Regions from separate parts of the Pseudarthrobacter niigatensis genome, predicted to be linked through region 3. Evidence: riboswitches for the same ligand, from Rfam matches in the RefSeq annotation. Region 3 holds a riboswitch; each other region holds the start of a gene.
What was found. A riboswitch is a leader RNA that binds a small molecule or an ion and turns the genes downstream of it on or off. The one in region 3 is predicted to bind S-adenosylmethionine.
Positions count from the first base shown of each region.

Region 1: it holds a riboswitch for S-adenosylmethionine, as region 3 does, so the genes downstream of both, J2T23_RS04350 (aminotransferase class V-fold PLP-dependent enzyme) here and J2T23_RS12285 (cobalamin-independent methionine synthase II family protein) in region 3, are expected to answer to the same signal.
Region 2: it holds a riboswitch for S-adenosylmethionine, as region 3 does, so the genes downstream of both, J2T23_RS05735 (DUF1737 domain-containing protein) here and J2T23_RS12285 (cobalamin-independent methionine synthase II family protein) in region 3, are expected to answer to the same signal.
Region 4: it holds a riboswitch for S-adenosylmethionine, as region 3 does, so the genes downstream of both, metX (homoserine O-acetyltransferase MetX) here and J2T23_RS12285 (cobalamin-independent methionine synthase II family protein) in region 3, are expected to answer to the same signal.

Region 1 covers NZ_JAUSTB010000002.1:277,132-279,324, reverse strand. Annotated here, with positions in the region: gene hisN (histidinol-phosphatase) at 1-791, shown strand, start outside; SAM riboswitch class IV at 944-1,057, shown strand; gene J2T23_RS04350 (aminotransferase class V-fold PLP-dependent enzyme) at 1,094-2,193, shown strand, end outside.
Region 2 covers NZ_JAUSTB010000003.1:107,210-109,402, reverse strand. Annotated here, with positions in the region: gene opgC (OpgC domain-containing protein) at 1-594, opposite strand, end outside; SAM riboswitch class IV at 761-876, shown strand; gene J2T23_RS05735 (DUF1737 domain-containing protein) at 890-1,165, shown strand; gene J2T23_RS05730 (rhodanese-like domain-containing protein) at 1,162-1,572, shown strand; gene J2T23_RS05725 (O-succinylhomoserine sulfhydrylase) at 1,573-2,193, shown strand, end outside.
Region 3 covers NZ_JAUSTB010000007.1:96,108-98,300, forward strand. Annotated here, with positions in the region: gene J2T23_RS12285 (cobalamin-independent methionine synthase II family protein) at 1-948, opposite strand, end outside; SAM riboswitch class I at 962-1,067, opposite strand; gene J2T23_RS12290 (M14 family zinc carboxypeptidase) at 1,296-2,193, shown strand, end outside.
Region 4 covers NZ_JAUSTB010000006.1:116,965-119,157, reverse strand. Annotated here, with positions in the region: gene metX (homoserine O-acetyltransferase MetX) at 1-995, opposite strand, end outside; SAM riboswitch class IV at 1,008-1,123, opposite strand; gene J2T23_RS10910 (bifunctional o-acetylhomoserine/o-acetylserine sulfhydrylase) at 1,226-2,193, opposite strand, start outside.

The DNA.
Region 1 (2,193 bases), on a different contig from region 3:
ACAACGATGACCTGCGCCTGGCCCATGTCCTGGCCGACTCCGTGGATGACCAGACCATGAGCCGCTTCAAGGCCCTGGACCTCCACGTTGAGACCAAGCCGGACCTGACGCCCGTCACCGACGCCGACAAGGCAGCCGAGGAAGCCATCCGCGGCCAGCTCTCCCGCTCCCGTCCCCGCGATGCCGTCCTGGGCGAGGAGTTCGGCAGCACCGGGCACGGTTCACGGCGCTGGATCATCGATCCCATTGACGGGACCAAGAACTTTGTCAGGGGCGTCCCGGTCTGGGCCACCCTGATCGCCCTGGTGGACGAAGGCGAACCCGTGGTGGGCGTGGTCAGCGCCCCGGCCCTCGGCAAGCGCTGGTGGGCGGCAAAGGGCATGGGCGCCTACATGGGCAGGTCCTTGGCAGCTGCCACCCGGCTGCGCGTCTCCAACGTGTCCAGCCTCTCCGACGCCTCCCTCTCCTACTCCAGCCTGAGCGGCTGGAAGGAACGCGGCAACCTCGACGATTTCCTCGGGCTGACCGAGGACGTCTGGCGGACCCGGGCATACGGCGATTTCTGGTCGTACTGCATGGTGGCAGAGGGCTCCGTGGACATCGCCTGCGAACCGGAACTCAACCTCTACGACATGGCTGCGCTGGTGCCAATCGTGGTCGAGGCCGGGGGCCGGTTCACCTCCCTCGAGGGCGAGGACGGACCGTTCGGCGGGAACGCGCTGGCCACCAACTCGATCCTGCACTCCGAGGTCCTGCACCGTCTCAACCCTTACCTGGACGATCTGCTGTAACTGCCACGGTTTGCCCGCTTGGGCGAATATTGCGACGCCGGACACCTTCAGAAGGAGGTGTCCGGCGTCGTTTATTCGATATTGCGTAATAAAGCCCTTAACAATTGGCCCGGCTTCCAGCCTGGCCGCCCCATGTCCTACGCTTTTATGCAGGTCACGAGTGCCAGCGCAAAACCCCGGTTTGCTGGCCGGCAACCCTCCATTCGCGGCGGGGTGCCCCGGGTGACGACCAGGCCGGTCCGGAGTGGATGCGGCAAGCGCGGATTCCGTACGCCGGAGTCCTGTACACAAGTGAGGTCTCTGTGACAACTGCCACCGTCTCCCCCAAACCCGTCACCGAATCCGCCGTTGCTGCCGAACGCCGTGCCGCCGCCGGCCGCCCGCTCGCTGCAGTCACCGGGGCCGAAATCCAAGCACCACTGATAACCGGCGGCCACGTGCGGTACGCCAACCTTGATTACGGGGCATCGGCCCCTGCACTCTCCGTGGTGTCCGCTTACCTCAACGAGATCCTGCCCTACTACGCCAGCGTCCACCGCGGCGCCGGGTACGCCTCCCAGATCAGCACCTCCGTGTACGAGAACGCACGCAGCATCGTCCGGGACTTCGTGGGCGGCCGGCCGGACGATTCGGTCATCTTCACCCGGAACACCACCGATTCGCTGAACCTCCTGGCGGGCTGCCTGCCCCGGACGGACGGACGGCCCGCCGGTGACGTCCTCTACCTGGACATCGAACACCACGCCAACCTCCTGCCGTGGCAGGGCGTCCCGCACCGCAGCATCGTTGCCGCGGACACCATCGCCGGCACCCTTGACGCGGTCCGCGCCGAACTCGAACAGGGCGGCGTCAGCCTCCTGGCCGTCACCGGCGCCTCCAACGTCACCGGCGAGATCCTCCCCATCCGGGCCCTGGCCGCGCTGGCCCACCAGCACGGCGCCCGGATCGTGGTGGACGCGGCCCAGCTCGCGCCGCACCGCCGGGTGGACATCAGCGCGGACGACGTCGACTACCTCGCCTTTTCCGGCCACAAGCTGTACGCGCCGTTCGGCGCAGGCGTCCTGGTAGGCCGGCCTGACTGGCTGGATTCCGGCGTCCCGCACCTCGCCGGCGGCGGGGCGGTCAAGGAAGCACGGCTCGACGGCGTCAGCTGGGCCACCGGGCCGGCCCGCCACGAAGGAGGCTCGCCGAACGTCCTCGGCGCCGCCACCCTGGCACGCGCCACGCAGGTCATCGCCGAACTCGACCAGGACAGGTGGCATGCGCACGAGTCCGCGATCCGCTCCTTCCTGGTGGAGGGCCTCCAGGGCATCGACGGCGTCACCGTCCACCAGATCTTCAAGGACACCAATCCGGAAACGGACACCATCGGCGTGGTCAACTTCTCCGTCGAGGGCTACGA
Region 2 (2,193 bases), on a different contig from region 3:
GTCCTTCCCCAGGTAGGGCGCCCACACCATGGTGGCCCGGCCGCCGTCGTCCTTCCTGAAGGCTGCCGACACCGCTTGGAAAGCCTGCCGGTACGCAGCCGGCTGCTGGCCCCAGGCCACCCAGCTGGCGTTCATGTCGGGGGCAAAGCGGACCAGCAGTTGGCCCTTGAATCCCGCGGTCAGGTCGCGCACCTGCGCTGCGAACGCTTCCGCCTCCGCGGCGCCGAGCTGGTCCAGCGGCACGGACGGCTTGACCGTGAGCATGGCGTGGGCGCCCTTCGCTGCGGTCTGCTGCAGGAAGCCCCCGATGTCATTCCGCTCGGATTCGCGGTAGGGCATGGTGATGTCATGGCCGTAGAGCGCCGGGGTTGCGCCCAGCCGGTCGCTGAAGCCCGCGGCGGTATCCTCACCCCATTCGAGGACCGCCCCCAGCCAGGGTTTGCCCTTGTCCGGCGCGGGGCCGGCCGCCTGCGCCGGGGCTGCCGGGGCCACCACTGCCAGGAGGGCGATGAGAACCGCGGCCAGGAAGGCCGCGGCGGAGCGCGGCCGGTTACGCCGGATGGCGGCGCGGTGGTGCGATACGTGTGCCCGCATGCTGACAAGGACCCCCGGTACTCATTGCTCTGGATACGGGGCGGCGCCCCCGGTATGAACCTTATCGGTCCGCAGCAGGCTACGTGCCGCATGGCGGGCAGCTCAATGACGGAACATGACGACGTCGGCGATGCGGCTTGGCGCGGCAGGTGTTACGTTTTTGGGGAGTAATGAGTACCGGCGCCAAGCCCTGACTTGCCGGTCGGCAACCCTCCCTTTCGCGGCGGGGTGCCTCAGGTGAATACTCGGCATATCGACCGATTCGAGCTGCAAGCGTGAGAGAAGGAGATCCGTCGTGTCCGACGCACCCGCCCTTGACGAAAGACTGTCCTACCGCCTGATAACCGGCGCGGACACCCGTGAATTCTGCGAGCGGATCTCCGCCGCACTCGCCGACGGCTACGTGCTGCACGGCAGCCCGGCAGCTACTTTCAACGGCACCAGCGTCATCGTGGCGCAGGCAATCGTCCTTCCGGCCGCGATCGCCTCAGCCGATGCCGCCGTCGCCACAGCGGTGGACCAGCTCGACGCCGGCCTTGAAGGCGATTTCGACGGCGAGGGCCACGCATGAGCTACGCCGGAGACCTGACGCCCCAGGAAGCATGGGCCAAGCTGGAGCAGGGCGCCATCCTGGTGGACGTCCGCACCGAGGGCGAATGGGCCCACATCGGCATCCCGGACACCAAGGCCACGGACAACGATCCCCTGTTCATCCAGTGGACCTTCCCCGGCGGCATCCCCAATCCCGACTTCGTCAAGGACCTCCAGGCGCAGGCGCCGGAGGATCCCCAGGCGGAACTGCTCTTCCTCTGCCGCTCCGGCCAGCGGTCCATCGCGGCTGCAACTGCCGCCACCCAGGCCGGTTTTAAGGCCTACAACGTGCTGGAGGGCTTCGAAGGCGAGCCGGACCGCTACGGCGAACGCACCGTCAACGGCTGGAAGAACCGCGGCCTCCCCACCAACCTCGGAAAGAACTAAGTGACCTTCAACCCAGACGCCCCCGGCTGGAACCCCGATACGCAGGCAGTCCGCGGCGGCCTGGACCGCTCCAACTTCCAGGAAACGTCCGAGGCCATCTTCCTGAACTCCGGGTTCGTCTACGAATCCGCTGCGGCAGCTGAACGCGCGTTCACCGGCGAGGACGAGCGCTTTGTCTACTCCCGCTACGGCAACCCGTCCGTTGCCACCTTCCAGGAACGGCTCAGGCTGCTGGAAGGCACCGAAGCCTGCTTTGCGACGGCGTCGGGCATGTCTGCCGTGTTCACCGCGCTGGGTGCCCTGCTGGCTGCCGGCGACCGCGTGGTGGCTGCCCGTTCGCTGTTCGGTTCGTGCTTTGTGATCCTGAACGAGATCCTCCCGCGCTGGGGTGTGGAAACGGTCTTCGTGGACGGTCCGGACCTGGACCAGTGGCGCGAAGCCCTGTCCAAGCCCACCACCGCCGTCTTCTTCGAGTCCCCGTCCAACCCCATGCAGGAAATCGTCGACATCGCCGCCGTCAGTGAGCTGGCGCATGCGGCCGGCGCCACCGTGGTGGCTGACAACGTCTTTGCCACTCCCCTGCTGCAGCGCTGCGGGGACCTCGGCACCGACGTCATCGTC
Region 3 (2,193 bases):
GTGTTCGTGGCGGACGTTGGCTGCCTCGAAGGAGTATGCGCCCGCGTTGACCTGCAGCACCGAGCCGATGATGTCGGCGAAAGGGATGTCCGTGGTGTGCGGGCCGTGCCAGGAACCCCAGCAGACATGCAGCCGGATCTGTTCCTGGGGCAGGTCCCGGAGGGCCCAGTTGGTGGCCTCGACGCGCAGCTGGATGAACTTCAGGTAGTCCTCCAGGCTGGGCTCGGGATTGATCTGGTCCCAGCTCTCGGCCAGGGACGGATCGTCGAGCTGCACGGTGAGGCCGGCGTCGACGATGGCCTTGTATTCCTCCCGCATGGCATCGGCACAGGCGTAGACAAGTTCCTCATCGGACTTGTAGTACTCGTTGGCCACGCGGGCACACGAGCCGGGAGAGAGGGATGCCACGAAGCCGTCCGACAACCCGGCGGCGGCGAGGCCGGTCTTCAGGTTCTTGATGTCCGATGCCACCAGGTCCTGGCCCGTGTAGGTCAGGGGTCCGGCGATCTTGGGCTGGGTCACGCTCTTGCGGTGGGACAGGATGCCCGAGGACGGGTCGTTGTAGGCCTCGTTGAACGCCTGCCGGTCGCGCCTGTCGGGGAAGGAGGTCAGGACAATGTTGCCGGGGGAGGAGCGGTGCACCTGGGCATCGGCCCAGCGGTCCACATTGGTTGGCTCCAGGCCGCCCAGCCGTGCGAAGGAGTAGTTCCACCAGGCGCCATAGTCCACGGAGTTGGCCATCGTGTGCCCGTATTCGCCGTCGTTGGGAATGTCGATCCCGAGGTCCTTCTGGCGCCGGACCACGTCCACCACGGAGGTTTCCAGGAGGTCCAGGAATTCAGGGGTGACGCCGTCGGTTTCCTTGGCGGCATTGGCCGCGATGAGTTCCGGGGTGCGGGGCAACGATCCGGCGTGGGTGACGCGGATGTGGTCGGTGTTCAGGGGCATGCTGGAATCTTCCTTTCCATCGGTCCTGGCAGTAGCACCTTCGGTCCGGCAGGAATCCTGCTGGACCGTGGTTGCTGCGGCGTCATCGAGCCAGGTCTCTCGGCCGCTCCGGATGGTTCACTCTCACTAAATCGGGAGACCCACCTTGGGGCAAGTCCGTGCCGCTTTATGTCGCGGCCCGCTGCCCGGCTGCTTCCCTGCCCTTGCCCGGCGGGCAGCAGCATACTTACAGACTTTGTCCAGCTTGTTGACAGGTTTCGTTAAGCTTGGTTGGGTGAGGTCACATGCCACCGCCGCAACGGAGCTGGCCGGTGGCGCCCCGATGCACTCGAAAGAGGTAACGCACTGTGAAGAAATCCCTGGCAAATTTCAGGACCCTCGCCGCCTCCGGAGCCCTGGCGCTGGCCGTCGTCGCAGGTCCCGCCCCGCTGGCACACGCTGTGGGCGAAGGCCCCAATTACGACGGCAACGGCCAGATCACCACCTCCAAGCTCGCCACGTACGAACAGATGGTCTCGTTCCTGAAGGACCAGGACGCCCGCCAGCCGGCAATGGAGCTGGAGGTCATCGGGCAAACGGTCAAGGGGCGCGACATCCACCTGGTCAAGTACATTTCGGACCCCGCCAAGCCCACCATTCTGTACCTGACCCAGCAGCACGGCAACGAGCAGCTCACCACCGAGGGCGCCATGGAGTTCATCAAGCACCTGGGGGCCGGTAAATCCGCTGACATCCTCAAAGGCGTGAACATCCTGGTGGTGCCCATGCTCAATGCGGACGGGGCCATGGGGGACGTGAACTTCTCCCTGGAAAACTACCTTGCCAAGGGGGACCGCAACCTCACCCGCTACAACGCCGAGGGCGTGGACCTGAACCGCGACCATGTGGCCAAGGTCCAGCCGGAGACCCAGGCGCTGCACAACAAGGTCATGCGCAAGTACCGGATCGACTACATGATCGACCTGCACCACCAGGGCACCCGGGCCGAGCGTGACGGCAAGCTGGTATCCGGCTCCATCCTGTACCCCACCACCCCCAACGCCGACCCCGCCGTCGTCGAAAAATCAAAGCAGCTTGGCGCCGTGGTCTTCAACAACGTCGACTCCACCGGCTGGGGACACCTGGGCAAGTACCAGGGCGGCAGCGCCGAAACCATCAGCCGAAACGGCATCTCCGTGGAGTACGGCATCGCCACCCTGCTCTTCGAGATGCGCGGCATGTCGGACCACTACCTGGACGGCTATG
Region 4 (2,193 bases), on a different contig from region 3:
AGCTCGTGGGACTGCGATGGGAAATAGAGGCGGTCGGAGTCGACGGCGGCCACAAAGAACCGTGCCGTGGATGCGGCCAGGGTTTCGGCCAAGGTTCCCCGTCCGCGGCAGACGTCGTGGCTCATCAGCGCTTCGGTCAGGGCAATATAGCTGTTGGCGTCAAAGCGCTTCACCAGCTTGTTGCCCTGGTGGTCCAGGTAGCTTTCCACCTGGTAGCGGCCGCGGGAGGCCAGGACTTCCCCCCGCAGTGGCGATTCCGGCGCCTGGGGTTCCCGCCCGAAACGGCCCTCCAGCTCGGTGGCGGACCGGTAGGTGATGTGGGCGATCCTGCGGGCGAGGGCCAGTCCCTCTTCAGGACTCCGGCCGCCGTAGTAGTCCCCGCCGTTGAAGTTGGGATCCTGCCTGATGGCCAGGGTCTGCGCCTGGGCGAAGGCAATCTGTTCGGCAGTACTGGCGGCTCCGACGGAGATCACGGCGCAGCGCTGCACCCTGTCCGGGTACGTCACAGCCCATTCCAGGGCCCGTGCACCGCCCATGGAGCCGCCCAGGACGGCGAACCAGCTCTTGATGCCCAGCTGGTCCGCCAGCCGGGCCTCGGCAACAGTACTGTCGCGCAGCGTGACCAGGGGAAACCTGGAGCCCCAGGGCTTCCCATCAGGCGCGGGCGACGACGGCCCGGTGGACCCGTAGCAGCCGCCCACGATGTTGATGGACACCACGAAGAAACGGTCCGTGTCCACGGGGGCTCCGGGGCCGGCCAGCTGCTCCCACCAACCTTCTTCGTCGGTGTCGCCGCGGGTCACGTGGGTGCTGCCGGTCAGTGCGTGCTCGATCAGGATGGCGTTGCTGGCGTCCGCGTTGAGCGTGCCCCAGGTTTCGTAGGCCAGGGTGACGTCCGGGAGGTAGCCTCCGGCTTCGAGTTCCAGTCCCCCGATGGAGGCGTAACGGACAATTCCGTGTTCAGGGATGGCGGTTCGGGCGACGGTAACCGTCATGGCAAGACCTCTTCTACGCGCTTGCCCGCCGTCGTCTGACCGGCAGGCCAGGTCCTCACCCGGGGCACCCCACCGCGGATGGAGGGTTGCCGGCCAGCAAGCCGGGGCTGTCACTGGCACTCATGACCTGGTTCGAGTGTACGAAACACCCCCCGCTCCAGGCCAAGAGTATGACTGGTTGTGACTTCCCGGCTTGCCGGCCGGCACGTGATGCGCCCTCGCGGTTGGGGCTAGGCCCCGGTGCCCTTGGCGGCCCGGAAGCCTGCCTCCAGGTCAGCCAGGATGTCGTCGATGTGCTCCAAACCGACGGAAAGCCGGACCAAGCCCGGGTGAACGCCGGCCACAACCTGCTGCTCCGGCGAAAGCTGGCTGTGCGTGGTCGACGCCGGGTGGATGACCAGGGATCGCACGTCGCCGATGTTGGCCACGTGGGAGTGCAGCTCCAGTGCGTCGACGAAGCGCTTGCCGGCTTCCGCGCCGCCGGCCAGGTTGAAGGCGACCACGGCGCCCGTTCCCTTTGGCCCGTACTTGCGGCCACGCTCGTACCAGGGGCTGGACGGCAGCCCCGCGTAGGCGACGGACTCGACGTCGTCCCTTGCCTCCAGCCAGCGCGCAACCTCCGTGGCGTTCGCAACGTGGCGCTCCACCCGCAGGCTCAAGGTCTCCAGGCCTTGGGAAATGAGGAACGCGTTGAAGGGCGAGACCGCCGAGCCAAGGTCGCGCAGCAACTGCACCCGGGCCTTGAGGATGTAGGAGAGGTTGGCGCCGAGCGCGCCGCCTTCGCCGAGGTCGCGTGCGTAGACCAGGCCGTTATAGGTGGGGTCCGGGGTGTTGAAGCCGGGGTACCGTTCCGGGTCTTTGCCGAAATCGAACCTGCCGGAATCAACGATGACGCCGGCGATGGCCGAGCCATGGCCGCCCAGGTACTTGGTGGCCGAGTGGATGACGATGTCCGCGCCCCACTCCAATGGGCGGATCAGGTAGGGGGTGGAAAGGGTGTTGTCCACGATCAGGGGCACGCCGGCCTGGTGGGCCACTTCGGAGATGCCCTCAATATCAAGCACGTCCTGGCGCGGGTTGGACACCACCTCACCGAAGAAGAGCTTGGTATTGGGCTGCACGGCGTCGCGCCACTGGTCCAGGTTGTCAGGATCAGCCACGAAGGTCACCGAGATGCCGAACTTCTTCAACGTGTGGG